Linked DNA regions of Beijerinckia sp. 28-YEA-48. The protein of the gene in region 2 interacts with the protein of the main gene of each other region in a pairwise test. Links are inferred from orthologs where the notes say so. Each region holds a gene or a part of one and is shown on either strand. Other genes may lie near its edges.

Evidence for each region.
Region 1: the proteins of grpE (region 2) and BLW50_RS08835 interact in binary tests that used the Escherichia coli proteins (3 or more experiments, as listed by UniProt). The link is inferred for Beijerinckia sp. 28-YEA-48 from one-to-one orthologs.

Annotation. Positions count from the first base shown.
Region 1 is NZ_FNSI01000001.1:1,858,069-1,873,710, reverse strand. The notes cover bases 7,329-10,285. They hold BLW50_RS08835 (Nramp family divalent metal transporter), read right to left. Parts: upstream 9,499-10,285; coding sequence 8,158-9,498; downstream 7,329-8,157. Other genes in these bases: BLW50_RS08830 (MFS transporter), read right to left, coding at 9,686-10,285; BLW50_RS08840 (hypothetical protein), read right to left, coding at 7,329-8,075. Outside these bases: BLW50_RS08880 (ABC transporter substrate-binding protein), read left to right, coding at 21-1,037; BLW50_RS08875 (ABC transporter ATP-binding protein), read left to right, coding at 1,077-1,856; BLW50_RS08870 (ABC transporter permease), read left to right, coding at 1,853-2,626; BLW50_RS08865 (hypothetical protein), read right to left, coding at 2,873-3,154; BLW50_RS08860 (class I SAM-dependent methyltransferase), read left to right, coding at 3,490-4,182; lgt (prolipoprotein diacylglyceryl transferase), read left to right, coding at 4,250-5,095; BLW50_RS08850 (class I SAM-dependent methyltransferase), read left to right, coding at 5,092-6,204; peptidoglycan editing factor PgeF, read left to right, coding at 6,201-6,974; more of BLW50_RS08840, read right to left, coding at 7,221-7,328; more of BLW50_RS08830, read right to left, coding at 10,286-11,191; BLW50_RS08825 (LysR substrate-binding domain-containing protein), read left to right, coding at 11,284-12,210; BLW50_RS08820 (tetratricopeptide repeat protein), read left to right, coding at 12,684-13,529; chrA (chromate efflux transporter), read right to left, coding at 13,539-14,762; BLW50_RS08810 (CHASE2 domain-containing protein), read right to left, coding at 14,849-15,642. UniProt on the Escherichia coli protein: H(+)-stimulated, divalent metal cation uptake system. Involved in manganese and iron uptake. Can also transport cadmium, cobalt, zinc and to a lesser extent nickel and copper. Involved in response to reactive oxygen.
Region 2 is NZ_FNSI01000001.1:3,016,629-3,032,296, reverse strand. What follows is about bases 5,812-8,794. They hold grpE (nucleotide exchange factor GrpE), read left to right. Parts: upstream 5,812-7,023; coding sequence 7,024-7,566; downstream 7,567-8,794. Other genes in these bases: BLW50_RS14400 (2,3-bisphosphoglycerate-dependent phosphoglycerate mutase), read right to left, coding at 8,231-8,794; BLW50_RS14405 (alpha-ketoglutarate-dependent dioxygenase AlkB family protein), read right to left, coding at 7,600-8,208; BLW50_RS14415 ([protein-PII] uridylyltransferase), read left to right, coding at 5,812-6,914. Also shown: BLW50_RS14435 (prephenate dehydratase), read right to left, coding at 1-533; BLW50_RS14430 (amidohydrolase family protein), read left to right, coding at 688-2,046; BLW50_RS14425 (glutathione S-transferase family protein), read right to left, coding at 2,152-2,781; gshB (glutathione synthase), read left to right, coding at 2,981-3,928; more of BLW50_RS14415, read left to right, coding at 4,062-5,811; more of BLW50_RS14400, read right to left, coding at 8,795-8,854; dapB (4-hydroxy-tetrahydrodipicolinate reductase), read right to left, coding at 8,875-9,690; pyrF (orotidine-5'-phosphate decarboxylase), read right to left, coding at 10,402-11,109; BLW50_RS31305 (class I SAM-dependent methyltransferase), read right to left, coding at 11,220-12,104; BLW50_RS14375 (NAD(P)/FAD-dependent oxidoreductase), read left to right, coding at 12,281-13,195; BLW50_RS14370 (UGSC family (seleno)protein), read left to right, coding at 13,278-14,936; BLW50_RS14365 (tetratricopeptide repeat protein), read left to right, coding at 15,084-15,623. UniProt on the Escherichia coli protein: Participates actively in the response to hyperosmotic and heat shock by preventing the aggregation of stress-denatured proteins, in association with DnaK and GrpE. It is the nucleotide exchange factor for DnaK and may function as a thermosensor.

The DNA.
Region 1 (15,642 bases), 1.2 Mb from region 2 along the record:
AGCAGGAAGGGGAACGGGGAATGACGAAGCTTAATTTCAAGGCGGCTTTTGCGGCGATTGCTGTCATTTCGTGCAGCGCCTACGGGGCGGCTGCCCAGACGGCGGTCAAATTCGCGCTCGACTGGAAGTTCGAGGGGCCGTCGGCGCCTTACTTCGTGGCGATCGACAAGGGGTTCTATAAGGCCGAAGGGCTCGACGTCACTGTCGACACCGGTCCAGGCTCCGTGCAGGGCATAGCCCGCGTCGCCGCCGGCACTTATCCGCTCGGCTTCTTCGACATCAACTCGCTGGTGAAATTCCGCGACCAGAATCCGGATCAGAAGGTGACGTCGGTGATGATGGTCTATGACCGCCCGCCGTTTTCCCTCGTCAGCCTGACGAAGACCGGCATCAAGACGCCCAAGGATCTCGAAGGCAAAGTTTTCGGTGCGCCGGCGGCTGACGGCGCCTTCGCCCAGTGGAAAGCCTTCGTCAAGGAGAACAAGTTCGACGATTCGAAAGTGAAGATCGAGAATGTCGGCTTCCCGGTGCGCGAGCCGATGCTGGCCCAGGGCAAAGTCGACGTGATAGCCGGCTTCTCGTTTTCGTCCTTCTTCAATCTGCAGCAGAACAACATTAAACCCGAAGACATCTCCGTCATGCTGATGTCCGACCATGGCTTGGTGCTCTACGGCAACGCCATCATGGTCAATCCGGAATTCGCCAAGGCCAATCCGAAAGTGGTCGCGGGCTTCGTCCGTGCGACGATCAAGGGCGTCATCGAGACCGCGAAGAATCCCGACGAGGCGATCAAGTCGGTGATGAAGCGCAATGAGACCGGCGATCTCGCGATCGAGCTGGCGCGCCTGAAGATGGCGCTGCGCGACAACATGGTCACGCCCTGGGTCAAGGCGAATGGTGTGGGCGGTGTCGACATGGAACGCATGGCCAAGTCGATCGACCAGATCGCTGATACCTATGAGTTCAAGAACCGGCCGACAGCCGCTGATATTTTCACCAGCGAGTACCTGCCAGCGGCCAGCGAGCGCAAACTTTGAGCGGCAACGTCTGATCCAACCTCCGAGCGGAGAGAAGACTTGATCGCTCTTGATAATGTGTCGCTCGCCTATGCGGGACGCACGGGTCCTGTGCTTGCCCTCGAAGGCACGACGCTCAACGTCGCTCGCGGCGAATTCGCCGCGGTCGTCGGCCCCTCCGGTTGCGGCAAGTCGACCCTGATGAAACTCGTCACCGGCTTGGTGAAGCCGACGGCGGGCTCGGTCGCGGTTGCTGGCAGCCCGGTGCGCGGCCCGGTGAAAATGGCGGGTATGGCGTTTCAAAACGCCAACCTGCTGCCCTGGCGCACGGTCACCGACAACATTCTGCTGCCGCTCGAAATCGTCGAGCCCTATCGCGGCAAGTTCCGTTCGCACCGTGCCGAATATGTCGCCAAGGTCGAGGACTTGCTCGCAACCGTCGGTCTCGCCGGCTTCGGCAATCGCTTCCCGTGGGAATTGTCGGGCGGCATGCAACAACGCGCCTCGCTGTGCCGCTCGCTCATTCACGAGCCGGCGCTATTGATGCTCGACGAACCCTTCGCCGCGCTCGATGCGTTCACCCGCGAGGAATTATGGTGCGTGCTGCGCGATGTCTGGCAGCGGCTGAAATTCACCGTGGTGCTGGTGACGCACGATCTGCGTGAGGCGGCTTTCTTAGCCGACACCGTGCATGTGATGAGCGCGCGGCCCGGCCGCATCATCGAAACCCGCGACGTCTCGTTCTCGCGGCCGCGCGATCTCGACGTCTGCTACGAAAAGCCGTTCACCGATCTCGTCCACGATCTGCGCAACAAGATTGCACAGGTGCGCAAATCATGAACTCCTCCAAAATAGAAACCCTCGCGCCGTGGATTTTCGTCGTCGCCCTGTTTGCCATCTGGGAACTCGTCTGCAAACTGTTCGGTGTCTCGACCATCATCCTGCCGGCGCCCACCGACATCTGGGCGGCGATCCTGCGCTATTGGTCGCCGCTGTTGCGCAACTCCTTCGTCACCTTGTGGACGACCTTGGCCGGCTTCGCGCTGGCGGTGGGCTTTGGGCTGTTCCTTGGCCTCGTCGTTGGCTGGTCGCGCACCATCTATCGCGGCCTTTATCCGGTGATGATCGGCTTCAACTCGATTCCGAAAGTCGCTGTCGTGCCGATCCTCGTGTTGTGGTTTGGCATCGGCGAAGTGCCGGCGATCCTCACGGCCTTTCTGATCTCGTTCTTCCCTGTCGTCGTCAACGTCGCCACCGGGCTCGCCACCATCGAGCCCGAGCTTGAGGACGTGCTGCGCGCGCTTGGCGCATCGAAGCTCGATGTCATGCGCAAGGTCGGTATTCCCAGAGCCATGCCGTATTTCTTCGGCTCGCTGAAAGTGGCGATCACCTTGGCCTTCGTCGGCACCGTGGTGTCGGAGACCATCGCCGCCAATGCCGGCATCGGCTTTCTGATGGCGCAGGCGGGCTCGAACTTCCAGATGCCGCTGGTCTTCGCTGGCCTGATCGCGCTCGCCGTCGAGGGCATCTTGATGTACGCAGCCACCGCCTGGCTCGAACAGCGCATGACCGGCTGGGCCTTCCGCTCTCAGGGCAGTGCGGCGGCGTAAGGGGAGCAGAGGAGGGCATCGGATCTAAACCCCGGTGTCATCCCCGACAGCCGCGCAGCGGCTGAGCGGGGATCCAGAGCAGCCGCACGAATGCTGAACATGGTGCCGTCGCGAGCTGATGCGGCTTTCTACCGCTTGCTCTGGATCCCGGATCGCCTGCTGCGCAGGCGTCCAGGATGACACCAAGGCTGCGGCTTGTCGTACTCGGCACGCCGCAGGCGCGATCTCGGCCAACGCCCTGCCGTGTCATTCTCCCCGTGGGGCGAAGGGATCGAATGTACTCCGGTGAGGCCGGCACAGCTCGATCAACCGCATGTCAAATTGCGGATAATCCAGTGTAGGAAATATGGCTTTGGCGGCTGACGCCACAATCTTCTTCGCCTCAAATTGATTCTGCTTGAGGGACGCGCTTTCCACCAATCGCTCCGTCACTTTGGTAAAATCAGCGAGGGATTTGATTGATGCCACGTCATCGTCGGCAAATTTGATTTGCGGAACAGCAGATTCGATCTGGACGGCGATGCTCATAATAATCCCAAACTCCTCCCAGCCCTCCTGCAGTCGATGCATGTCATTTGATACGGCGTCGAGCGAAGCTCCGCACGAGGGACATGTCGCGGACCGCGAGAGGAGAACAGAGACGGACTGCTGGGCCGAATGCGAACAGATCGGACATTTGACTACTTGAGGGTCTTGCCACTTCATCTATCATCCGTCAGCTAGAGAGCTGCGCCGTCCCGATGGGCGAGCTTATCACGAATGGGGGGCGTCGGCTTCAGCGTCAGGGATGATACAGGGATGCCTTTCCCTCGCCATCGCGCCCCTGTAGGACTGGGGCTCACGCAGGCAACGGAAAGGCAGCAATGACCTCTTGGCGCGAATATTGGGATGGGCCGCACCCGATCTATGTCAGCAAGCGGCACCGTCAGCTGCATTTCGACCTGATCGCCCGCGACATCGTCAAACTGTTTCCGTCGCCCACGGCCGTCGTGCTCGACTATGGCTGCGGCGAGGCGTGGACGGCTGTTGATCTCGCCCGTGCCTGCGCCAGGCTCTATCTCTTCGACACCGCGCCGACCGTGCGGGGAGCGGTCGCCCAGCGCGTTCGCAACGAAGCCAATATCACCGTGCTCGACGAGACGGCGCTGGCCGGCCTCGAGCCCGGCACGCTCGATCTCATCGTCGTCAATTCGGTGCTGCAATATCTGTCGCGCGACGAACTCATCGCGTTGCTTGATCTGGCGCGCACGAAATTAAAGCCGGGTGGCGTGCTGGCGCTGGGCGATGTTATCCCCGAAAACGCCAATGCGCTGTCCGATACTGGGGCGCTGCTCGGCTTCGCCGCCCATGGCGGCTTTCTGACGGCGGCCCTGAAGGGCATCGTCAAGACGGTGTTTTCCGACTATCGTAAGCTGCGTGAACAGCTCGGCCTGACGCGCTACAGCGAGACCGCCATGATCGAACTGCTGCGTGGCCATGGATTCGCGGCCGAGCGGGCGGCGCGCAACATCGGGCACAATCAGGGCCGAATGTTGTTCCTGGCGAGGCCCGTCTGACAGCGGTTTAAGCGGCCATTCGCGGGGTGGCTTGCCCCTTGCGCAGGCAGCGGTTAGGCAGGAAGGCATGTTTGCGCCCGTCATCGCCTTTCCCGTCATCGATCCGATCCTCTTCGAGATCGGCCCGTTCGCGATCCGCTGGTATGCGCTGGCTTATATCTTCGGCCTGATCGGCGGTTGGTATTATGCCCGCCGCCTCGTCGCGCAGCCCGCCCATTGGGGCGTGGTGCCGCGCCCCACGGTCGCGTCCCTCGACGACCTGTTGGTCTATTGCGCCTTCGGCGTCATTCTCGGCGGCCGTCTGGGCTATGTGCTCTTCTACAATGCCGAGCATTACATGGCGCAGCCGCAAGAGATATTTGCGCTGTGGAAGGGCGGCATGTCGTTTCACGGTGGGCTTGCAGGCGCCGCTTTGGCGATCTGGCTGTTTGCCCGGCGCTATAAGCTTGGGGTGCTGACCGTCACCGATCTCTGCTCGACCGTGGTGCCGATCGGCCTGCTGTTTGGCCGCATCGCCAATTTCATCAAGCCGGAATTGTGGGGCCGACCGACCGATGTGCCCTGGGCCATGGTCTTTCCCGATGCCGGGCCACTGCCGCGCCATCCGAGCCAGCTTTATGAGGCTGGGCTCGAAGGCCTGGTGCTGCTGCTGATTCTCTATGTCTTCGTCCGCCGTGGCGGCTTCCGCCGACCGGGCTTTTTGACCGGCGTTTTCGGCATCGGCTACGGTCTGGCGCGTATTTTCTGTGAATTCTTCCGCGAGCCCGATCCGCAATTGGGATTTCTGTTTGGAAATGCGACAATGGGCATGCTCCTGTCGGTGCCTCTGGTGCTGCTCGGCGTCTGGCTGGTCGCACGCTCTCGCCCGGTGACAGCGGCGGGGACAGGAAACAAGGCGGGGGACAAGGAATGACGCCGCTCGGCGCGCATATCCGTCAGTTGATCCGCAACGGCGAGACCATCTCCCTCGAACGGTTCATGGCGCTGGCGCTCGGCGATCCCGAGCGCGGTTATTACATGACGCGCGATCCCTTCGGCGCTGATGGTGACTTCACCACCGCGCCGGAAATTTCGCAGATGTTCGGCGAACTGCTCGGCTTATGGGCGGCCGAGGTCTGGGCGCTGATGGGGTCGCCGAAGAAAATCCAGCTGGTTGAGCTTGGCCCCGGTCGTGGCACCCTGATGTCGGACGCGCTGCGCGCCTTGCAGGTCGCCGGCAATTTCGCCAAGGCGCTCACCGTGCATCTTGTCGAGACCAGCCCGGTGCTGGAAGCGCAGCAGCGCGAGATCCTCGCTGGCTCCGATTTCAAGATCGAATGGCATCAATCTCTCGACACCGTGCCCTATGGACCCTCGATCTTCCTCGCCAATGAGTTCTTCGACGCTCTGCCTGTGCGCCATTACGTCTTTCAGGATGGCGCCTGGTACGAGAAGGTGATCGGCCTTGACGAGGATGACGCGCTCTATTTCGGCCTTGCGGATGATCCCGAGACCTCGATCCGCGCCCGGGCCGAGGAAAACGCCGTGTTCGAGGTCTCAGGATTGGGGCATCGGGTCATGGCTGAACTGGCCAAGCGCGTCGCCACCGACAAGGGTGCGGCGCTGATTATCGACTACGGCCATGTGGAAACCCAATACGGCGAAACCTTGCAGGCGCTGAAAAGCCATCAGCCGGTATCGCCGCTTGATGAACCGGGTGAGGCTGATCTCACCGCCCATGTCGATTTCGCCGCTTTGGCGCGCACGGCGCGCGCCATGGGCGCGGCTGTTTATGGACCGCAGCGGCAGGCGGACTTTCTCTCGAAGCTCGGCATTTTTGAACGGGCCAATGGCCTCAAGCGCCAAGCGACGGCGCGTCAGGCGATCGAGGTCGACCGGGCACTGCTACGCCTTGTCTCGACCGCGCCAGAGCGCGGCGCCGCCGGCACCATGGTGCCCGGCATGGGGGCGTTGTTCAAAGTGATGGCGGTCACGCATCCCGACATGCCGCAACCGCCGGGCTTGCAGAGCCCGCCGAAATGAGCACGCTCGTCATCCGCTCGCGCCTTCTGGAAACAGCCGGTGTGTCGCATGCGTTCTTCACCCGCCAGGGTGGCGTCAGCACCGGCGTCTATGCCTCGCTGAACGGCGGCGCCGGTTCGCGCGATGATGCTGCAGCGGTGGCCGAGAACAAGCGCCGCATGGCCGACGCGCTGGGCGTGGCGCCCGATCGCTTCATGGTGCCGTATCAGATTCATTCAGCCGAAGCGGTGGCGATCGCCGCGCCCTGGAACGAGACCGAGCGGCCGCGTTGCGACGGCATCGCGACGGCGGCGAAAGGTCTCGGGCTTGGCGTTACCGGTGCCGACTGTGGCATCTTGCTGTTTGCTGATGCGCGGGCAGGGGTGGTCGCCGCCGCCCACGCCGGCTGGAAGGGCGCTTTCGATGGCGTGATCGAATCGACCTTGACGCGCATGGAGGAACTTGGCGCGAAGCGCGCCCATATCAACGTCGTGCTTGGGCCGACGATCGCGCAGGCCTCCTATGAAGTCGGGCCGGAATTCGTCGCACGCTTTCGCGTCGCCGATGCAGGCAACGAACGCTTCTTTGTGTCGTCGTCGCGCGAGGACCACGCCATGTTCGATCTGCCGGCCTTCATCGGCGCGCAGCTCGAAAAGTCCGGCGTTGGTGCCTTCGAGAATCTCGGCCTCGACACCTATGCGGACGAAGCGCGCTTCTTCTCCTATCGCCGCACCACCCATCGCGGCGAGAACGACTATGGCCGCCTGATCGCAGCGATCGCGCTCGTTTAACTGGGTAGCGAACACCTCGGTGTCATCCCGGACACGCGCAGCGTGATCCGGGATCCAGGGGCCAAGGGCGCGATGTTGCTTGTGGTTTGGCTGCGGCGATCAGCAACGCAACATTCTACTGCGTGGCCCCTGGATCCCGGGTCGCCTGCGGCGCCCGGGAAGACACGAAGGCTGCGGCGCGTCGGGAATGCCAACGGAGAGGTTTTGCCTAGGACCGATGGGTCCATCCAATTGCAAAACGCATAGTCAAAACGCCACGCCATAGACGATGCGCATTTCATTGCGTTCGAAATTATCGAGATCGAAGCGTCCGGGTTGCCCATGGGCACGGCCAGACACTTGCCGGTTCCACACCGCCGAGATGAAGGAATGGTCGGTCGGCTTGTAGAACAGGTTAGGGCCGATGAAGAGCGCATGGCCCGCGAAGCGATTGAGGAAACCGCCATCGGTGGCGCGCACGTAACGTGCTTCACCGCCGAGGAACAATCGCCCGATAATCCGCGTGGTCGCACCGGCCGAAAGGCTGAGTGCTGACGCACGATCCCAGGACCTCATGCCGGGCGTGCGGCCAACGGCTGTCTCGAAATCGATATTGATGGCCGCCAGAACCGTGTTCGGCACGATCTCCTTGTCGAGACGGGCGAAGAAAGACGTGGCGAATTCGCTCGCCCGTAGCCCGGTCACGCCGTCCATCCGCGCGAAGGTCGGCTTGGCGCCGATGGTGAGACCGAAGCCATCCCGATCGCGTCGCCACAGCCGGTATTTGAATTCGAGTTCGACGCCTTCCGGCGCAAAGGCGCCTCTGTTGGGCAGGCCGGCAACGCCGGAGATGTCGTGGCGAGCAAGGAAGAAGCCTGGCGCGATACGAAAATCGTCCGTCACAGAATATTTGGCCGAGAGGCCGCCCGAGATTGCGGAATAGCGGCCGCGCGCTCGGCCAATGCGGCCGAAGGCGGAATATTCGATCTCCAATTCGCCCTTGCCACCGAAATCGCTGCCTTCTGTGAAGCCGAACATATGTTCGCTGTCGATATCGGAAGCGAGGGCGGGAAGGCCACCCAGGCAGAGCGTGGAGATGAAGGCGGCGCGCAGAGAACGCATGGTTTAGGCACGTCTTTCCCGTCCCGCCGGCGCAAGCCAGCGGAGCGAACAGTTGAAACGAAGAGGAAGAAGTCGTGGCGGATTAGTTGCCCGTCATAATATCGAGCAGAAGTTTCAGATTGAGGGCGATGATGAGCACCGTGATCAGCGCGGCGATGCCGGAGAGCAGGCGCGGCGCGATGAGATCGCCGAGCATGCGCCGGGACGCGGTGAACCAGACCAGTGGCACGACGGCGAATGGTAGCGCCAGACTAAGCACGACCTGGCTCGCCACGAGCAGTTTGCCGGTCCAGGCTTCGCCCGCCCAGACGGTGACAACGGCGGCGGGGATCAGCGCGATGCCGCGCGTGATCAACCGCCGCGTCACCGGGCTCACTTTGAAGTCGATGAAGCCTTCCATGACGATCTGGCCGGCAAGCGTGGCCGTCACCGTCGAGTTGAGGCCGCAGGCGAGCAGGGCGATGCCGAAGAGATGAGCAGCGAGCGCCGTGCCCAGCAAGGGGGCGATCAGCCGATGCGCATCCTGCAGTTCAGCGACCTCGTGATGGCCCTTGGCGTAGAAGGCGGCGGCGGCGAGGATCAGGATCGAGCCATTGATCAGCAGGGCGAAGCCAAGCGCGATGGTCGAATCCCAGACCGCGAACTTAATTGCCTCACGTTTTTCGGGAAGGGTCGGGCCGATCTTGCGGGTCAGCACCACGCCGGAATGCAGATAGAGATTATGCGGCATTACCGTCGCGCCGAGGATGCCGAGCGCGATGTAGAGCATCTCGGGATTGGTGACGAGGTCGACGGTCGGGATCAGGCCATGCGCGATGGCGGCGATCGACGGCTGCGCCAGCACGAGCTGGCCGCCGAAGGCGAGCGCGATGATGATCAAGAGAGCGATGACGAAGGCTTCAAGCTTGCGGAAGCCGAACCGTTGCAGCGCCAGCACCAGGAAAACGTCGAGCGCCGTCAGGAAGACGCCGATGGCGAGGGGAATGTCGAACAGCAGTTGCAGGCCGATGGCCGTGCCGATCACCTCGGCCAGGTCGGTCGCGACAATGGCGGCCTCGGCGATCAGCCAGAGTGCGAAGGAGGCGGTGCGGGGAAAGCGCTGGCGGCAGGCCTGGGCAAGGTCCATGCCGGTGCCGATGGCGAGCCGGGCCGATAGGGCTTGCAGGACGATGGCCATCAAGCTCGACAAGACGGCGATGAAGAGCAGGGCTGTGCCGAATTTCGAGCCACCAGCCAGTGCTGTCGCCCAATTGCCGGGGTCCATATAGCCGGTGGCGACCAGATAGCCCGGGCCGAGGAAAGCCATGAACCGCCGGACAGCGGAGCCCGATACCGCAACGCTGCCGTGGGACTCGGAAAGGGACGGCCGCATGCCGAGACGCTGCTGACCGGCACCCGGTCCAAAACTTTCTGCCGAAGACATAAGCCCAGAAACCCTCAATCTAGCTTCACCGAAGGTGTAGCATAGGCTACAAATAGGGCGCAAGGCTTGAAAGTCTAGGGTACGGCAAAAGATTCACCCGGGGCTGCGGGGCGTTTTGGGGCCCTCACGGGATGAGGACAGACGCGCTGCGGGCGGCGTCTGTCCTCGGATCGCCGTTTTCGGAAAGTCAGGCCTCCGCTCGCGCGCTTTGCGTCTTTGGTCCTGTGCCGAAGGCCAGCAGGCTCAGGCTTGCCATCGCGAAGGCGCCGAAAACGCCATAGAGCATCACCCAGGCAAAGCCGTCGATGAGTGCAGCTTGCAAGCTGGCCGCGGGCAGGGCGCCGCCGTTCAGCTTGCCTGCCGCCACTTGCTCGGCGAGCGCCCGTAAGGGCGCCCCCGTCAATGTGCCGCCAAGCTTATCGCGCAGCGCGGCCAGCGTGCCCTCCGTCAGGATGAAGCCCATCACGGCGATATTGATGGCAAGCGTAATCATTCGCGCTGACAGATCTATGCTTGAAGCCATGCCGGCACGTTCGCGCGTCACCGATCCGGTGGTGGTGTTCGTCACCGGCGTATTGATGATGCCAAGCCCGGCACCAGCGAGTGCTGCGCCGCAAAGGAGAAGGACAGCGTTGCTGTTGAGGCCGAAGAACATGATGAGGAAGCCGAAGCCGATGATGGCAAGCCCTGCCGGAATGACGCGCGCTGCCTGGTAACGCAGCGCCAGCCATTCACCGACCGGCGGAAAGATCAGCGTCGGCAACGTATAGGCCAAGAGCGCCAGACCCGAGGTGACCGCGCTATAGCCGAGGCCGTAGTTAAAATAGAGCGGCAGATAGATCATGAACGGCCAGAAGGCGAAGTTCATGCCCATGCAGCCAAAGAGCGCGCCGGAAAAGGCGCGAATCCGGAACACGGAAAAATCCACCATTGGCCGCTCGACCGTCGTTTCAACGAACAGGAAGAGCGCGAAAGCCACGGCCGCACCGGCGAGAATAGCGAGCGCCGTGGCGCTGGCGAAGCCGAGGCTGGGACCTTGGGTGATGTAGAACGCAAGGCCAAGGACAGCCAGCGACAAGGTCACGATGCCGGCGAGATCAAGCCGGCCCGCATGGGGGTCGCGGGACTCGCGGACGGTTGCAAGAGCCAAACCGATGGCAATGATCGCGAACGGGACATTCACAAGAAAGACCCAACGCCAATTGGTGAGCTCCACCAGAAGCGATCCGACCATCGGGCCAAAGCCGATCCCCGCGCCGGCGACAACGCCCCAGACGCTGAAGGCGATGCCGCGTTCGCGCGCGCTCTCGAATTGATGCGAGATCACAGCCAGCGTGGCAATGAGCATGGTGCTGCCGCTGATACCCTGAAGGGCGCGCGCTGCGATGAGCGTGCCTGTCTGGGGCGCGAGGCCGCATATCAGCGAGGTCAGCCCAAACAAGGCGGCGCCGATGACAAACAGCCGCCGACGGCCGAAGCGGTCGGCCAGCGTGCCGGCGGCCATCAGCATGGTGTTCACGGCGATGGTGTAGGCGTTCATGATCCACTGCATGTCCGTGAAGGACGTCTGCAGGGCGTGTTCGATGCCGGGCAGGGCGGCGGGCACGGCGGAGATTTCAAGCCCGAACATGAAGGCGCCGAGACAGACCGCGAGGAGGGCCGTGAGGCTTCTGCCGGAAAAACTGTGTGACATGGGTGGTCCTTTCGTCGGTCGATGTAAAACTTGGACGGAAGGACAGGAACTGGCAGTAATAGAACCTTATGTCCTAAAATCTGGACGAAGCCATGCTTGACCTCAACGACTTGAGATTATTCGTGCAAGTGGCCGATCACGGTGGATTCGCGGCGGCGGGGCGCGTCCTGGATATGCCGCGCTCGACGCTGGCTAAGCGCATCGGTGACTTCGAGGCGCAGCTTGGCCTGCGCCTGTTCCAGCGCCATGCCCGTTTGTTCGCGCTCACCGAGATTGGCCGCGAGCTGTATGACCGGGCTCAGGCCATGCTGGTTGAGGCCGAAGCGGCGGAGTCTCTTATTCAGGGGCGTCTCGTCGAGCCGGCTGGGTTGGTGCGGCTCACCGCATCGACCCTCGAGGCCCAGACCCTCCTGGCCGACATCTTGCCGGATTTCGCCCAGGCCTATCCCAAGGTCTTCCTCCAGCTCGACGCTACCGACCGTCTTGTCGATCTCATCGAGGACGGCGTCGATCTCGCCCTGCGCACTCATTACGGGCCTCTGCCAAGTTCAAGTCTAGTGCAGCGCCGCCTCGGTGTTTCGTTCAATCATCTCGTCTGCTCCCCGGCCTATCTCGAAGGGCGGTCGCGCCCGCGTTCGCCGGCGGAACTTACCGGACACCTGGGCATCTGGTTCGCGGTGAAAAGCACGGCTTTGCCCTGGCGATTCTACGACGACAAAGGCCGAGTCTTTGAAGGGGAAGCGACCATGCCGTGCTGGCGCTTTGTCTCTAATGATCCGACGACGCTCCTGAACGCCGCCATCGCCGGGCTCGGCATAGCATCCTTACCGGCCCGTTTATGTGCGCCGGCGCTTGCCGCCGGTCAGCTCACGCGGCTGTTGGATGGGTGGCAGCCGGGTGGTCCGACGTTGACCTTGCTCACCCCGCATCGGCGCGGCCAGCTCCCTGCCGTCAGGGCTTTGTCCGACTTTTTGGCCGAACGGCTGACGCCCCTATTGGCGAAGCGGCATAATTCCTAGCTTCGGGTGCGGACCGCCCAGCAGCCACGATAATGTCGCGGCAATGCGAAACGAGGTGAAGGAACCGTTGACGGTGCCAGGATTCCTGTTGCGTCCATGCAACAGCCTGAAAATGATTCAGATTACGACGCTAAACGCCCTGATCTATGCCCCGTTTGTGCCATAAACCGCTCGCTAATCAGTAGGGTGCAGTGAGAGCGGTGTTGAACGCATCGTCGAGGCCACGAAAGTGTCATTCAGCGCGTAATTGCGCGGCGATGTGTATCTATTGAGATTGGGACAGCGTTGATGGACGCGTTTGGGTTCAGCAAGACGAAGCTTCCTTTCCGGCGGGGAGTCGAAGGATCGGCCACCGCGCCGTGCCGTTCTCATTCTAATCTGGTGGGCTTGGGGCAGACGAGCTTGGGGCAAACAGGCTTGGGGCAAACAGGCTTGGGGCAAGACCAAAACGCTTGTCTATGCGGGGATCTGCCATGATGGCTTTTCCGACTCACCACTCCATCCGCCTCTATTGTGGCGTAGCTATTTTCGGTGCCTCGGTCATGTTGACCCCGGCGCGTGCGCTCGACTCTGAGCCGACCCCGCCGGGCACGGCGACTGCCGCCCTGCCGGTGTTCAAGGACCCGACCGCAGCCTTGCGCGAAGGTCTGGCCGGTTATCGGGCCGGCAATTTCGACGCCTCGGTCAAGGCCCTGCGCTATGCCGCCGAAGGCGGCCAGTCGGTGGCGCAATGGAAGCTCGGCCAAATGTATGCCGCCGGCGACGGCGTACCTCACGACGACATCAAGGCCTTCCAGTATTTCTCGCAGATCGTCGCCTCCTATGATGAAGACGCATCCGATCCGCGCGAAATCCCCTTCATCTCCAGCGCCTTTGTCTCGGTCGGCAATTACAATCTGCACGGCCTGCAATCGCTGAAGCGCAATCCGCGCCGCGCCTTCCAGCTCTTCCATTATGCCGCCACCAATTTCAGCGACGCCAACGCTCAATACAACCTGGCGCGCATGTATCTGGACGGCGAGGGCGTGCCCGCCGATCCGCGTCAGGCGACACGCTGGCTCAGCAATGCCGCCGAAAAGAACCACATGGAAGCGCAGGCGCTGCTCGGCAACATGCTCTTCCAAGGCCTCAACGGCCTGCCGCGCCAGCGCCATCGCGGCCTCATGTATCTGACCTTGGCGCGCGAAGCGGCGGGTGACCGCCCGGAAAACCGCTGGATCGTCGATCTCTATGACACGGCGATTCGCACTGCCGACGACTTCGACAAGCAGGCCGCCCATATCGAACTCAGCCGGCAGCTCAACAAGCGCTCCCGCTGATTGATTGGCTCACGCCAAACGCAGAAGCGTGCCGCCCACCGCCAGCAGCACGACAACGATCCATGGCGGCGCCTTCCAGACCGTAAGCAGCAGGAAGCCAGCAAGCGCCAGCGCGAAATCCGCTGGTGAGAGGACAGCGCTTGTCCAGACCGGACTGTAAAGCGCTGCACCCAGGATGCCGACGACAGCCGCATTCGCGCCCCGCATAGCGGCCTGCGCAGTCGATCGCAGCCGCAACGCATCCCAGAACGGCAGCATGCCGTAGACCAGCAGCAAGCCCGGCAGGAAGACGGCGACGAGCGCTATGATCGCGCCCACGGGGCCACTGGGGGCTGGCCCCATGGCCGCGCCCAGATAGGCGGCGAACGTGAAGAGCGGTCCAGGCACCGCTTGGGCCAGACCGTAGCCGGCGAGGAAAGCTTCGTTCGTCACCCATCCGGGCGTCACCACTTCGGCCTGGAGCAATGGCAGCACGACGTGACCGCCACCGAACACCAGGGCGCCGGAACGGTAAAAAGCGTCGAACAGGGTGATCGCCTGGTGGCCGGTCGCGCTCGCCACCAGGGGCGGGATCAGAAATAAGGCGGCAAAGAGGATGAGCGCGACCACGCCAGCCTGGCGCGAGATCGGAAAGCTGAGATGGCCGGTCGGGGCGGGTCCGTCTGCCTGGCACAGCCAGAGCCCGGCGAGGGCGCCCAGCGCAATGGCGCCGATCTGCCCGAACGAGCCACCAATGAAGGTCACGATGGCGACAGCCGCCAGCGCGAGACCGGCCCGCGCCCGGTCGGGTGTCAGGCTTTTCGCCATCCCCCAGAGCGCCTGCGCGACGACCGCGACAGCGACCAGTTTCAGGCCGTGTAGGAACCCCTCCGCAGCTGGTCCCGTAAAAGCGGCGGCGCCGAGTGCGAAGGCGAGCAGGATCACGGCCGAGGGCATGGTGAAGGCAAACCAGGCGGCGAGCCCGCCAAGAAGGCCGTTTCCGCGCAGGACGCCGAGCGAAAAGCCGACCTGGCTGGACGCCGGCCCCGGTAAGAACTGGCACAGCGCCACGAGGTCGGCGTAGCCAGCCTCGTCGATCCATTTGCGCCGAACCACCAGCTCGTCCCGGAAATAGCCGAGATGAGCGATCGGTCCGCCGAAGGAGGTCAGGCCGAGCTTGAGGAAGACGCGAAACACTTCGAGAGGCGAGCCTGCGGCCGCAGGGGCCGGTGGCGCGGGATCAGGGGCGCTCATGGGTGCTTCGTCATTTCCTTGAATGGGTTTTTAGGCTCGCAGCGCATCGTCGAGCGCTCGATTAAGGGGTAAAAAGAGAATATTGATCAAGAGCCTCCAGGGGACTTCTCACCTTCGATCTCAATCTTTTTTGCGCCGCTGATCCTCTCGTAGAACGTTAAGTAAGGCGCGCCGTCTGCCGTGCCGGCGGCGGCGGCGATGCGCTCGGCGACATTGGACGCGCTGTTGGAGACACCCTCTAGCACCGCTTTGTGAAGCTTCTCGAACCGCGCGAAGTCTGCCCCCAGCCGATCGCGCCGGCCGTGCAGAGCGTAGAGCGGCTGCGGTTCACTCTTGCCCTTGAGCGGAAAGGCGCCCAGTTCGACGAAGCCATAGGCCGGCGCCGCCGCCCGGATCGCCGCCGAAGCGACGATCGGCACGCCCAGTTCCTTGGTCGCCGTTTCGAGGCGGGCGGCGATATTCACCGGGTCGCCGACGATCGAATAGTCGAAGCGCTGGTTCGATCCCATATTGCCGACGAACACCGATCCGGCATTGAGCCCGATGCCGACGGCCAGCGGCGTATGCGGCCGGCCGTCGGCCTCGGCCGCCGTTCGCAAGGCCGCGTCGATGCCGGGGATGGCCGCCTGCATGGCCAGCGCCGCCGCGCAGGCGTGGTTGGCATGGCCGGCGATGACCAGCGGCGCGTTCCAAAACGCCATCAGTCCATCGCCGATATACTTGTCGATCGTGCCGCCCTCGGCGAGCACGGCGCCGGTCAGCGGCGTGTGCAGGGCGTTGAGGAAGCGGACCACGCCCTCGGCATCGAGGGTCTCGGCCCGGGTGGTGAAATCGCGGGCGTCGGAAAACAGGATCGACACGTCCCGCGTCTCGCCACCGA
Region 2 (15,668 bases):
ACGACGAAGCGTGTCGTATTGTGTTTCTCGTCTTCGACGTCGCGCATCAAAATCTTGAGGCCGTAGATCTCGGCGGCAAGCTCCGGCGCCAGCGAGGCGCGCGACAGATCGCCCGATTGCGACACTTCCCGGGCTGAGCCGGCGGTGTCGATGGCGGTGATTGGTGTCAGATCGAGCTTACGGATGATCTTGCGGCATTGGCCCAGCGCATGAATGTGGCTGTAGACAGTGCGGATCGTCGCCAGGCTGGCGTCGGGCAGCGCCATCAGCTGGAAGCGAATGGGCAGGAAATATTCGCCGACGATATGCAGGCCCGAGCCCGGCAGGAAATGGTGGATGTCGGCGACGCGTCCGGCTATCGAATTCTCGATCGGGATCATGCCCAGTTCGGCAGTTCCGTCGGCGATGGCGGCAAGAGCATCTTCGAACGTATTACAGGCGAGCGGTTCGTAATTCGGATACACGGCCCGGCAGGCGATGTGGGAATTCGCGCCGGGTTCACCCTGGTAGGCAATTTTCTTCGCTTTCGCCATCTGTTCCATCCTGTGGGCTGGCCTTGCCCACTCCATCGTTGCGGGCTGTCCTTAGCAGGTCGTTCCATTGGACGCCAAGTTTGCTGGTATCACAGGCCATCTGCTATCTCTCAGGGCCTGAGCCGCTCCGGCGGCCGCGCTCTGGGAGGGGTAGATGCGGGATGTGGTGATCCACGGCGGAACCATCGTGTCGATGGACGACCGGCTGGGCGATCTGAAGGGCGACATTCTCGTCCGCGATGGCCGGATCGCCGCAGTTGGGCCCGCTCTAGAGGCGCCGGCCGAGGCTCAAGTGATCGATGCCAGCGGCATGATCGTCATGCCGGGCTTCGTCAACGCCCATATGCACACCTGGCAGACGGGCCTGCGCGGCGTTGCGGCGGATTGGACGATCTCGCAATATCTGCGCGCCATCCATGCCGGCCTTGCCACGCATTTCCGCGCGGACGACATTTACATCGCCAATCTCATGGGTGCGCTCAATCAGATCAATTGTGGCACCACCACTTTGGTCGATTGGTGCCACAACAATCCAACGCCGGCCTGTACCGATGCGGCGATCGAAGGCCTGCAGCAATCAGGCATTCGCGCCTTGTTCCTGCATGGCTCGCCTAAGCCAGATCCGAAACCTGGCCAGAAACATTTCAGCGAAGTGCCGATGCCACGCCATGAGGTCGAGCGGTTGCGCGGCGGGGCGCTGTCTAGCGACGACACACTCATCACCATGGGGCTTGCCATTCTTGGCCCCGGCATGTCGGTCTACGATGTCTGCGATCATGATTTCCGCCTGGCGCGCGAGCTCGGCATGGTCGCCAGCATGCATGTCAGCGGCCCGATGCTCACGCCCGATGGCTTCGAGCGGCTGGCGGCAGAGGGCCTGCTCGGACCGCATCTCAACATTGTCCATGGCAATGTGCTGAGTGATGCGCAGCTCGATCTGCTTGTGGCCGCTGGCGTCAGCTTTTCGGTGACGGCCGAGGTCGAAATGCAGATGAGTTTCGGCCGCCCTTTGACCGGCCGTCTGCGTCAGCGCGGCGGTCGCATCAGCATCGGCTCGGATATCGAGTCCGGCATGGCCAGCGACATGTTCACCGTCGCGCGCATGACCTTGCAGGCGCAGCGTTTCATCGATGCGCTCGACAGTTTTGCCGCTGCGGGAAAAGGCCTGGCAGAGATCACCATTCCCTGTCGGGAGGCTTTACGCTGGGCGACGATCGATGGCGCGCGCATGGCGGGGCTCGATCATCGCACCGGTTCGCTCACGCCCGGGAAGCAGGCCGATATAGTGTTGCTCTCGGCACGCGATCCAAACATGCATCCGGTTGTCGATCCGGCAGCCTCGATCCTGCTGCACGCGGGCGTTGCCAATGTCGATACGGTAATGATTGGCGGTGTGTTTCAGAAGCGTGGCGGCAGGCTGCTCTATAGCGACCTGCAGCGCCGGCTTGACGAACTCTCGCAATCGAGCGCGCGCATCCTGTCGGACTTCAACCGGGCGCGCGCCGCTGCTTAAAAAGCAGAGCATTTTCGAGCGAAGTGGACACCGGTTCGCGTGAAAAAAATGCGTTAAAACAGAAAATGAGAACTCGGTTCTGATTTTATCAGAACCGAAGAAGCTCTAGGCGGCCTGCGCCAGCCCTTGCATCTTAAGCATGTTCTGCACCGACGGGCGCTTGTTCATGCGCGCGTAATGGGCTGCGACATTAGCGGGCATCGGCCACTTACCCCATTCCGCCACCCAGAATTCGAAGAAGTAGAGCGCGCAGTCGGCGATGGTGAAATCGCCCATCAGCCAATCCTTGCCGGCCAGTTGCTTGTCGAGCAACGCCAGGCCCTTCTCGGCCATTTCGCGTCCCTGCGCTTTGATCTTGGGATGTTCGTCCTCGATGCTGCTGTAGCGCACGGTGCGCCAGAAGCGCGTCCACGCCTGCATGTGCAAAGTGGAAACGATATAGTCGATCGTCTCCAGGGTCCGCGCCAGTTTCTCCGGATCGGTCGAGAGCAGCTTCTTGTCTGGATTGGTCAGGGCCAGCCACACGGCGATGGCCGGAAATTCGGTGAGGGTGGAGCCATCGTCCCGCACCAGGGTCGGCACTTTCGACTTCGGATTCACGGCGACATAGTCGGGCTGGTATTGCGCCTGCGCGGCGAAGTCGACCTTTTTCAGGTCATAGGGCTTGCCGATCTCTTCGAGCAGGATGTGGATGCCCGTGGCGCAGGTGCCTGGGGCATAGTAAAGCGTCGTCATTCGTTTCCTCCGGAGCGGTATGATGCGCCATTCTGGCTGGGCCGCGTCGGCCTGACCAGTGCGAATTTGCGCCGGCAGGGTCGCATGGGCCGGGGGAACGGGCCGGTCTTGCAGTTGACGCCCAGTGCGCCGATATGCGTTCTGTCCTCGGCGCGGCTGAACCGCGCCTGTCTGTCGCTTTGTCCTGCCGGAGAATCGTATGTCGCTTACCGTCGCCGTCCAGATGGACCCGATCGAACGCATCAATATTGCCGGCGACTCGACGTTCGCGCTGCTTCTGGAAGCGCAGGCCCGCGGCCATAAACTGGTCTATTATACGCCCGATCGCCTCTCCATGGCCGGCCAAAGCGTCGTCGCCGAGACGCAGGCCCTGCAGGTGCGCGACGAGGTCGGCAATCATTTCACGCTGGGCGAGAGCCGCCGTACCGATTTGGGCAACGAGATGGATGTGGTGCTGCTGCGCCAGGATCCGCCCTTCGATCTCGCTTATATCACCACCACTCATCTGCTGGAGCGCATCCATCCGCGCACCCTGGTGGTCAATGATCCAGCCAGCGTGCGCAACGCCCCGGAAAAGCTGTTCGTCATGCAGTTTCCGCAGCTCATGCCGGACACCTTGATCACCCGCGACCGCAACGAGATCGAAGCGTTCCGCCACCAGCATGGCGACATCGTCATGAAGCCGCTTTACGGCAACGGCGGCGCCGCCGTTTTCAAGATGTCGCAAAAGGATCCGAATTTCGGTTCGCTGTTCGACCTGTTCTCGGCCACCTTCCGTGAACCCTGGGTGGTGCAGCGCTTCCTGCCGCGCGTCACCGAGGGCGACAAGCGCATCATCCTGGTCGATGGCGTCGCCATGGGCGCCGTCAATCGGGTGCCGGCTGAAAACGACATTCGCTCGAACATGGTGCGGGGCGGCGCGGCGCGCGAAACCGATCTGTCGCCGCGAGAACGGGAAATTTGCGAGACCATTGGGCCGGAATTGAAGCGCCGCGGCCTGATTTTCGTCGGGATCGACGTCATCGACGGCAATCTGACCGAAATCAACGTCACGTCGCCGACGGGCCTGCGCGCCATTCGCAAGCTCGGTGGGCCTGATCTCGCCGCCGCTCTCTGGGATGCTATCGAGCGCAAACGCGGCGGCTAGAGCAAATCACGTTTCGATAGAAACGCGATTTTGCCCAGCATCTTTGTTTTGACGCGTCTTTGTGCAATTCCAAAACGCTGCGAGCGGTCAAATTTGGCGCACCGCTGGCCCATCCGTGCTATGGGTGGTTTCCATGAGCCTCACAGCTGTTTCGACCGAAGCGCCCCGTCGCGCCGCCCGTCCGCCGAAGATCGCCCATCCGCGTTCGGCCATCGTCGATCACACCGCGCTCCAGGCCCGGCTGGATGCCATCGGGGCGGATTTATCCTCGGATCGCGGCGCCATGCGCGCCGCCGCCCTCGAAGAGCTCCGCCAAGCCCTTACGGGCGGCCAGGCGGTCATTCAGCGCTGGTTCGAGATCGACGGGCAGGGGCTCAAATGCGTCCATAATCTCGGCTGGCTCGAGGATGAGATCATCCGCGCCATCCACCATTTCGTCACCACCTGGATGTACCCGGCGGAAAATCCCTCGACCGCCGAGCGGATCGCCATTGTCGCCGTCGGCGGCTATGGCCGGGGCACTTTGGCGCCGGGCTCCGACATCGATTTGCTGTTCCTCTTGCCCTACAAGCAGACCGCCTGGAGCGAGAGCGTCATCGAGGCGGTGCTCTATCTGCTGTGGGACCTGCGCCAGAAGGTCGGTCATGCCACCCGCACGGTCGCCGAATGCCTGCGCCAGGCCATGGGCGACATGACCATCCGCACCGCGCTGCACGAGGCCCGCTTCATTCTCGGCGATGCCGGTCTGTTCGAGGATTTCCGCACGCGTTTCGACAAGGAGATCGTCAGCAAGACGGCGCGTGAATTCGTCGCCGCGAAACTGGCCGAGCGTGACGCGCGTCTGTCGAAGTCCGGCGCCTCGCGCTATGTCGTCGAGCCGAACGTCAAGGAAGGCAAAGGCGGCCTGCGTGATCTGAACACGCTCTTCTGGATCGCCAAATATGTCTATCGCGTGCGCGACATCGCCGAGCTGGTGCCCGCCGGCGTGTTCACCGAACGCGAGATCCTGACCTTCCGCCGTTGCGAAGAATTCCTGTGGCGGGTGCGCTGCCATCTGCACTACGTCACCGGCCGCTCGGAAGAACGTCTGACCTTCGACTATCAGCGCAACATCGCGGAGCGGCTGGGCTATGTCACCCATGCCGGCCTGTCCGATGTCGAGCGTTTCATGAAGCATTACTTCCTCATCGCCAAGGACGTCGGTGATCTCACCGCCATTGTCTGCGCCGCGCTTGAGGAACGGCAGGCCAAGCCGCGCGCGACGCTTAATCGTTTTATGGGCAAGTTCCGGCGCCGCAACGACGCGTTGGAGTTTCCGGGCTTCGCCATTGAGGTCGACCGCATCACGGTCGCCAATGACAAAGTCTTCGAGACCGATCCGGTCAATCTCATCCGGCTTTACTGGTTGGCCGATAAACACCGGCTCGCCATTCATCCGGACGCGTCGCGGCGGGTGACACTGTCGCTGAAGTACATCGACGCCGCCGTCCGCGAAGATGCCGAAGCCAACCGGCTGTTCGTCGAAATCCTGATGTCGCGCCATGCGCCCGAGACGGTGCTGCGCCTGATGAACGAATCCGGCGTGCTCGGCCGTTTCATTCCTGACTTCGGCCGCATCGTCGCGATGATGCAGTTCAATATGTATCATCATTACACGGTCGACGAGCATCTGATCCGTTGTATAGGCATTCTGTCGCGCATCGAGTCAGGCGAGCTTGTCGAGGATCATCCGGTCGCCAGCGAAATTCTGCCGGTCATCCACAATCGCAAAGTGCTCTATGTGGCGCTATTCCTGCACGACATCGCCAAGGGCCGCCCGGAGGATCATTCCATCGCCGGGGCGCAGGTGGCGCGCAAACTATGTCCGCGGCTGGGGCTGACGCCAGCGGAGACCGACAATGTCGCCTGGCTGATCGAGCATCATCTCGACATGTCGAACGTCGCCCAAGGGCGCGACCTGTCCGATCGCGGCACCATCGAAAGCTTCGCCAAGCCGATCCAGACGCTCGAGCGGCTGCGCATGTTGCTGGTGCTGACCGTCTGCGACATCCGGGGCGTTGGCCCTGGTGTGTGGAACGGTTGGAAGGGGCAACTTCTGCGCACGCTCTATTGGGAAGCCGAGCCGGTGCTGTCCGGCGGCCATTCAGCCATCGATCGCAAGCAGCGCGTCGCCATCGCGCAGGACGAATTGCGCCGCGCGCTGTTGTGGTCCGATCCCGATTTCGAAGCCTATGCCGCCCGCCACTATCAGCCCTATTGGCTGAAGGTCGATCTCAAGCACATGGTCAGGCACGCCAATCTGCTGCGCCTGTGCGAGGTCGAACTGCGTTCGCTGGCCACCGAATATACCACCGAGAAATTCACTGGCGTGACCGAACTGACGGTGGTGGCGCCGGATCATCCGCGCCTGCTGTCGATCATAGCGGGGGCTTGCGCCGTGTCAGGCGCCAACATCGTCGACGCGCAGATTTTCACCACGACCGATGGGCTGGCGCTCGACTCCATCTCCATCCGTCGCGCCTTCGATGATGACACTGATGAGTTGCGCCGCGCCTCGCGCGTTGCCGCCACCATCGAGAAGGCGCTGCGCGGCGAGATTCGTCTTGGCCAGGTCGTGGCGGAAAAAAGCGAGGCGCCAAAGAGCCGCGAGAAGGCGTTCCGCATCGAGCCGGAAGTCGTCATCGATAACACTTTGTCGAACCAGTTCACGGTTCTGGAGGTCTCGGGCCTCGACCGTCCGGGCCTCTTGTTCGAACTCACGTCGCAACTGTCGAGCCTCAACCTTAACATTGGCTCGGCCCACGTCGTCACCTTCGGCGAGAAGGCGGTGGACGCGTTCTACGTGACCGACCTCACCGGCCTGAAAATCACCAATGCCAGTCGTCAGGCGGCTATTCGCAGGCAATTGACCGAAATTCTTGGCGCGACGGAGGCCGGAAATCGTTCTGGCGGCCGGAAAGCCGCATCGGAAGCAGCTGGAGCTTGATTTTTCGGCTCAGGACCCCGATATCGGGGTGAAATTCCCTCATTTTGAGAGTGCTATGACTGATCCCCAGACGAACCCGGCTGTGCCGGGCGAGGAACCGCAGGACCAGATGAATCCGGAAGCCATGCAGCCCGATCCGTTCGTCGTGCTGGAAAAGCTGACGGCGGAAAACGCCGAGCTGAAGGATCGTACCCTGCGCACCCTGGCGGAGATGGAAAATCTGCGCCGCCGCACCGAAAAGGAAATCGCCGATTCGCGCGTCTACGGCGTCACCAATTTCGCCCGCGACATGCTGACCTTCGCCGACAACCTGCATCGCGCCATCGAATCGGTTCCGGCCGAAGTGCGCGCCGCCGCTGAAGGCCCGTGGAAAGCCCTGATCGAAGGTATCGAAGTCACCGAGCGTGATTTCCAGTCGCGCCTCGCCAAATACGGCATCAAGAAAATTGATCCGAAGGGCGAGAAGTTCGATCCCAACATGCACGAGGCTCTGTTCGAGGCGCCCGATACCTCCGTTCCCACCGGCACCGTGGTGCAGGTGATGGAGGCCGGCTATTCGATCGGTGAGCGTTGTTTGCGTCCGGCCAAGGTCGGCGTGTCCCGTGGCGGCCCGAAGGCGACCGCGGCGGAGCCGAGCGACGCCTCGGCTTGATCGGATAGCGTTTCTATCGAAACGCAATTTGCTCTAGGTGACGCGCCGCATCGTTAAGTTGATGCGGCCGCCATCGGCGAGCAAAGTCGACGTGCCGGAGAGAATCCGATCGACGCCGTGAAAGACGAAGCGCGACGCGCCGCCGATGACGAGCACGTCGCCTGAATGCAGCTTCAACGATTTTGTCGGGCCGCCGCGTTGCGTGCCGCCAAAGCGGAACAGGCACGAATCCCCCAGCGAAATCGAGACGACCGGCGCATCCTGTGCCGTCTCGTCGCGGTCCTGGTGCAGGCCCATGCGGGCGCTTCCATCATAGAAATTGATCAGGCAGGCTTCCGGCAGCGCCGGATAGGCTGATGTTTCACGCCAGGCTTTCAGCACGAGATCGGGAATGTCGGGCCATGGCGCGCCTGTCACCGGATGACGCGCCTCATAGCGATAACCACGCTCTACATCCGACATCCAGCCGAGCGAACCGCAATTGCTCATGCGCACAGAGAAGGCTTTGCCAGTGCGCGGCATGTGCGGTGTGTAGAGCGGTGCGGCGCGCAGGCAGAGGCGCAATTGCTCCACCAGCGCGATCTGTTCGTCCCGGCTGTAGAAGCCGGGGAAATAATGCAGTCCGTCGGCGATCTCAGGCATGGGTGATCGCCCAGGTTGACCGTCAGGCCTTCAAAATCACTTTCGATTCCACCGTGGAATCCGCCTTCAGCCGATACACCACGGGTACGCCGGTATCGAGCTCGATGCTGGGGATCGTTTCCGGGGTCGCCTTTTCCAGCACCATCAGCAGAGCGCGTAGCGAATTGCCATGCGCCACCACCAGAGTGTTCTCGCCGCGCAGCACGCAGGGCAGGATTTCCTGGTTGTAGTAGGGCAGGGCGCGCGCCAGCGTGTCGCGCAGGCTCTCGCCACCCGGCGGCGGCGTGTCGTAGGAACGGCGCCAGACCATCACCTGCTCGTCGCCCCACTTCTGCGCCGCCTCGGCCTTGTTGAGGCCTGCGAGATCGCCGTAGTCGCGCTCATTGAGGCGCATGTCCTTAGTCATCGCCAGGTTCGGCGCGCCCATCGCTTCAAGCGCCAGGCGAGCCGTGTGCTGGGCGCGTGACAGCGCCGATGTGAAGGTATGTTGGAAGGTCACGCCATGGGCCTTCAAACGTTCGCCGGCGGAGATAGCTTCCTTCACGCCGACTTCGGTCAACGCCGGATCCTTCCAGCCCGTGAACAGGTTCTTCAGATTCCATTCGCTTTGGCCGTGGCGCAGCAGGACGAGAATGCGGTCCATCAGATTTCCTCGCAGATTTCTTATCAGTTGTCGGAAAGGCCGAGAACGTCGGCCATGGAATAATGTCCGGGCTTCTGGTTGCGGCCCCACAGGGCGGCGCGCACCGCGCCACGCGCGAAAATACCGCGATCCTCGGCCTTGTGGGTGAGGACGAGCCGCTCGCCTGGGCCAGCGAAAATCGCGTCATGGTCGCCGACCACCGAACCGCCGCGTAGGGAGGCAAAGCCGATATCGCCATCCTGGCGGGCGCCGGTAAAGCCGTCGCGGCCACGGGCCGAATGTTGAGCCAGCGTGATGCCACGCCCGGCAGCCGCCGCTTCGCCCAGCATCAGGGCCGTGCCCGACGGCGCGTCGACTTTGGCGCGATGGTGCATTTCGACGATTTCGATGTCGTAGTCTTCGCCAAGCGTCGCCGCGACCTTTTTGACCAGGCCGGCGAGCAGATTGACGCCAAGGCTCATATTGCCGGAGCGGATGATGACCGCGTGACGGGAAGCGGCGTCGATCTTGGCGATATCCTCTTCCGAAAGGCCCGTGGTGCCAATCACATGGACGATACGGGCCTGGGCCGCGAGGCCGGCCAGCTGCACCGTCGAGGCAGGGCCGGTGAAGTCGATCACGCCATCGGCTTTCACAAGAATTTCAAGGGGTTCCGAAGTGATCGGGACGCCGATCTCGCCCAGGCCGGCGAGTACGCCGGCATCCTGGCCAAGCGCCTTCGATCCCGCATGTTCCAGCGCACCGACAACCTGCATGCCTTGGGCCGCATGGATAATCTGTACAAGAGTTCGCCCCATGCGCCCGGCGGCGCCGGCGACCACCAGCCGCATGTCGCTCATACAATTCCTCGCAAATAAAACATTGGGGGCTCTATAGCGGGGTGGGGCGCGATTTGCCAGCCATGGGCCTGGCAGTGAGTGTCGCCGGTGCAAGTGCGTAGGTATTGTCATCGGCTTGTGATGCATCTGCGCTAGCCCTGCGGGGCCGCAGCGCCAATGTCCCCCCGGGCGCGTTTCCCCAAGCGGCACCTTGTCGCCGGGCGCACCGATGGGCCCGGCGGCTTTTTTGGTGGCATTGCGATCTGGGCCGGCCGCTCCTCGTGTTAAAGCAAACTATGACGAGCGCCTCAGATCCGCATCAAGATGATGTCAAAATCCGCCTCAGCCCTCATGAGGCTATCGTGCTCTTCGAGCTTCTGTCTCGTTGGTGTGATCCGAAGGCCACTCATACCCCCAGCGGCAGGTGCTTCGAAAGTACTGCAGAGTGCGCCGTGCTCCAGGGTCTGCGCGCGGACCTTGAGAAGCAGCTCGTCGCTCCGTTCCAGGACGACTATAATCAGATTGTAGAAGACGCACGGAGCCGTCTGGTCGGCTTGTGGGATTATCCGACCCTTAAAGGCTGAATGGTAGGCAATATTTTTTCGCCGTCATGAATCGGCAATAATCGCGCGCTAAGGATACCTCAGTTGCAGATCGCACTTATCGCTTTTTGCAGCGGGACGCCGGGCCGGATGTACGCCCGGCGTTATTATTTTCAGCGGTCGTCGTCGTTCAGGCGACGGCCGCTTCAATCTCCTTGACGATGGCTGTTGCAGCCGCGCGCGGATCAGCCGCTTGCGTCACCGGCCGGCCGATCACCAGATGATCGGCGCCGGTGGCAATCGCCTTGGCGGGCGTCATGATGCGCTTCTGATCGGCCGTGGCGCTGCCGGCAGGGCGGATGCCCGGCGTTACCAGCAGCATCTGCGGACCCACCAGCGCGCGCAGATCCTGCGCTTCCTCAGCCGATGAGACGAGACCGTCGATGCCAATATCGCGCGCTTGTTCAGCGCGCCGACGCACCAGCTCTTTCACACCGATGGCAAAGCCGGCTTCCTTGAGATCGGCATCGTCGTAGCTGGTCATCACCGTGACGGCGAGCAGCCTCAGGGGCGATCCCTGCAAAGCGGCGCGCGCGGCGCGCATCGTCTGCGGATAGGCATGAATGGTGAGAAGCGAGGCACCGAGTTCGGCGACCTGTGCGGTGGCGCGCGTCACCGTATTGGGGATGTCGTGCAACTTCAGGTCGAGAAAAACTTTCTTGCCCTGATCCGTCAGTTCCCGCGCCAGGCTCAAGCCGCCGCCGTAGGTCAGCTCCATGCCGATCTTGTAGAAACTGACGGTATCGCCGAGCGTCTCAACCATGGCGCGTGCGTCGGAGACCGAGGGCAGATCGAGCGCGACGATCAAGCGGTCGCGTGGCGAGATGAGGGCGGACACGAAGGCCTCCTACGGTGTTCGGGCGAGCAAGGGATAGCCGGTCCATACGCATTTCTGCGCTGGAATGCCAGCTTTCACGCTCAAATAATGCTGTTTTAGGGACGTGTTGCTTACGGTCGGCCGGACTTCCGCTTACCGTCGCCGAGGCGGCGCAGCAGGGCCAGGGCTGGCTCATCGCGCATCTGCACCTTCCGGCGCTGCAGGTCGAGGCGCACGCGGTCCTTGGCCAGGCGGATTTCGGTCTCGATCCGATCGCGCGTGTCGAGGATTTCGTCCTTCATCCGGCCTGTGCCTTCGCGCAGTTTCGAGATCATAGCGACGGCGGGATGGGGGCGTTTGGCCTTGGCGCCGGCGGTGGCCGGGCGATAGACCCAGACCCGCGCTGGCGGGATGTTGAGCAGAACCGGTTGGGAAGCCTCGGCATCGAAAGCCACCGCGCGGCATTGTTTCGGCCGGCGCGGCACGGGTGAGACCATGCCATAGGTGAATTGGATGAAACGACCGCCCGGGCCGAGCAGGGCGAAGGCATCCTCAAGCAGCGCGCAGCGATCGGGCTCTGGCCGGTTGAGCAGCGGCAGGCTGGAAACGACCGCCGCGATTGGCTCGTTGATGAGGCCGGCAAGCGTAGTGTCGAGATCGTAGGCGTCGCCCTGAATGACGGTGGCGCCGGGAAAGCGCCGTTCCAGCAGCTTGCAAAAGGCCGGATCATATTCGACCAGAATGAGCCGGTCGGCGGTCACACCGTGCTGGATCAGCGCTTGTGTCACCGGACCCGTGCCGGGCCCTAATTCGATGATCTTGCCGGGGATCTTGATGTCGACATAGCGCGCCATGGCGCGCGCCAGATATTTGCCCGATGGCGAGACGGCGCCGGTCGAACCAGGGTTTTCGAGCCAGGCTTTGATGAAGCGGGCTTCGTCGGAAAAACGCTCCTGAAGCGACGTCTTCGGCCGCGCTCTTGAAGCGCGTTCCTGATCGTGATGATTGTGACGCAAAACGACCTCGAGGCTTTCCAACCCAATCCCAAAACGGCGATATAACTCGCCTACAACGCTGGCGACGTCAAGAAAGCGTCATGTCTCTCGGTTTTCCCGGTTAATCCAATCGGACAGGAAAATTGCGGCGGGAGTGGGTGGAAGCACGCTAAGAAGCCGATTCTGGGAGGATTTTGATGGAAAAATACGATATTGCCGTCCTTGGCGCCGGAATCGCCGGACTTTCGGCCGGTATGTGGGCCGCTCGCTACGGCCTCAAAACGGTGGTGATCGACCGGATGGGCGCCGGGGGCCAGATCGTTACCGCCACGAGAATCGACAATCTGCCGGGCCTTCCCCAGGGGGTATCTGGCTACGATCTCGGGCCCCTGGCGTTTGAGCAGGCCGAAGCCGCCGGCGCTGAATTCCGCATCGACGATATCGAGACCATAACCCCGGCGGAGGCCGGACTGTCCATTTCCTGTGGCGGCGATGCGGTCTCGGTGCGCGCCGTCATCGTGGCCTTGGGCTCGGCACCACGCACGCTGGGCGTGCCAGGCGAGGAGGAGTTCGCCGGTCGCGGCATCTCCCATTGCGCCTCCTGCGATGGGCCGCTCTATGCCGGCAAAGCCGTCGTGGTGATCGGCGGTGGCGATACGGCGCTCGACGAAGCGCTGGTGCTGGCGGACAGCTGTAGTTCGGTGCTGGTTCTGGTGCGTGGCGGCGCATTGCGCGCGCAGCCTTTCCTCATCGATCAGGTGCAGGCCAAGCCCAATATCGATATCCGCTTGAACACCCATGTCGAACGTATCGCTGGCGAGAGCGGCGTCACCCATGTGGTGGCGCGCGGCCCGGGCGGCTCGCAGGAGATTGCCTGCCATGGCGTGTTCATCTGTGCTGGTACTGTGCCCAATACCGCTTTGCTACAGGGGCTTGTGACGCTTGATGCGAACGGTCATATCGAAACCGACGTCATGATGCGTACGTCCCATCCAGCGATTTTCGCGGTGGGCGACATTCGCAGCCAATCGGTGGGCCTGCTGGCTGCCTGTGCGGGCGATGGCGCGACGGCTGCGACAGCCGCCTGGCGGACATTGAAGACCAGCGCCTAGATGCGCTGCCAGCCGAAATGCGATAGGTTAGGTACCAGACAATAAGAACCCGGCAATAAACCCGATTTCGGGGAGGATTTGAATGCTCGACAAAGTTGCAGCGCGTAGCGCCGAGAAAATCACCGTTCTCAATCCGGTCGGTTATCCGCCGAAGGTACAGCGCCGCACCGCGTCCGCCCGCCTCGAAACCCTTGATGGCAAGACGATCTATCTCATCGATTGCCGATTCGATGATTCGATCGAACTGCTGAAACAAGTGCAGGCCTGGTTCACGACGCATATGCCGAGCGTCACCACCAAGATGGTCAGCCTGTCGAACTATTATGGCCATGACGATCCCAAGACCTGGGAAGAGATCAAGGCCAATGGCGACGCCGCTATCATCGGCGTCGGTCATTGCAGCACCTGCGCGCCGGCGACCGCCACCCATGCGATCAATCTTGATACCAAATACGGCGTGCCGACGGTCGCCATTCACACCGAGAAATTCGACAAGGTGGTGCGCTCGGTGGCGAAGATGGCCGGCCTTGCCAATGCGCCTTGCGTATTCGTGCCGCAGCCGGTCATGGGCAAGTCAGCGACGGAGCTCGCCGCCTATGTGAACGGCAAGGATCCGATTCGTGGTCAGCCGGTAATGCAAGGCATCATCGAGGGCCTCACGCATGGCCTGGCGTCGGAAACGGTTGCTGCTGATCGTTCGACGCCGCGTCTCGTCGATCCCGATACCGAGGACAATCTTCATCAGCTTTTCCTCGACAACAATTGGACCGACAAACTGCCGATCGTGCTGCCGACGCAGGAACGTGTCGCCGCCATGCTGGCGCAGACCAGCCGCAAGCCCGACGAAGTCGTCGGCCGCATGCAACCGACGGCCAATCGCGGTCTGTGGGAATATACGGTCGAGAAGGTCGCCGTGAACGCGGTGATGTCTGGCGCGCGGCCGGAATATTTCCCGGTCATTCTGGCGCTGGCGGCCTCGGGCGTTTCAGCGCGCGGCTCGACGTCGAGTTCGGCCTCGGCGATGGTGGTGGTCAACGGGCCGATCCGCCATGAGATCGAGATGAATTGCGGCATCGGCGCGATGGGGCCTTACAATCACGCCAATGCCACCATCGGGCGCGCCTACGGCCTGCTGTCGCAGAACTTGCAAGGCGGTTCAGTGCCCGGCGAGACCTTCATGGGCTCCATCGGCAATAATTACACCTACAACAGCATCACCTTCGCCGAGAACGAAGAGCGCAGTCCCTGGGAGCCGCTGCATGTGCAGAAGGGCTTCAAGCCAGAGCAGAGCACGGTGACGATTTTCTACGGTTGCCGCTCGACGACGTTCTCGCTCGGTCTGCGCGAGAAATATTGGCAGGAGCACGTGCGCGACATGCTGCGCGGCACCGATGCTATTACAGGCCCGGTGCTGCTGCTCGATCCAATCACCGCCAACCAGTTTATCGACCGCGGCGGTTTCGACACCAAGAAGAAGCTGATCCGCTGGATCTGGGAAAACGCCACCATGCCGGCGGCCCGCTATTGGGATCTGCAACTCGTGCAGAATTACCGCTATCCCCGCGCCACCTACGGTGAAGAACCTTTGGCGACCAAGCTCAAGGCGGCCGATACGCAGGAGATCAATGTCTTCGAGGAAAAGGACGTCAATGTCGTGGTCGTCGGCGGCGAGGCCAACGGCTATTGGCAGATCATGGGGGCTAACGAACGTGCGGTGGTCTGTATCGACGACTGGCGCTAGACATATGGCGTCGTTGACCGAGTGTGGACCGCGATGCTGAGGTTTTTACGCGCGGTGGCCATTCTGGTGGCGTTCGAGGCATCAGCTGGCGCTCAAAGCGGGTCGTCGGCTTCGCTTGCCGAAGCTGATCGGCTTTATGCGCTTGCCATGGACAATTGGGCAAGAAGCACCTCGCCCTATGTCGAAGACCTGCTGCGCAGAACGCTGGGCTTGCGTGAAGGTGTTCTGCCGGCAGATGATGCGAGCGTGGCCAATGCCCAAAACCAATTGGCCAAGGTCTACTACAATCGCGGGATGAGTTCCCGTAGCGCTTCAGACTTCGCGCAAGGGCACGAATTGTTCGCTAAGGCGGTGGCAACCGGCGAAAAGCACCTCGATGCTAAGGATCCGCTTCTATCGAATTATTATGGCGACCTCGGCGCTGCTCTGCGAGAACTTGGGCGTTATAGCGAAGCCATCTCCTATGTCTGTAAATCTTTGAATATCCGGCGCGCGATCGGGCCAGCCAATTCTCTCCGCTTGGTAGGCAGTCTCAACAATCTGGGTCTGATCGCGGCCTATCAGGGCAAACACCTCGAAGCCGTCCAGTTGCGAGCCGATGCGCTGAGCATCGAACAGGGCACCTTGGGCGACCGTGATCCAGGCACTCAAGCGTTGCAAACCTATTGCGATCTCTCGATCAGTTGAAGTGGCACGCCGTCTGGCTTCCTTTAGAAATTCGCTTCGCAGCGG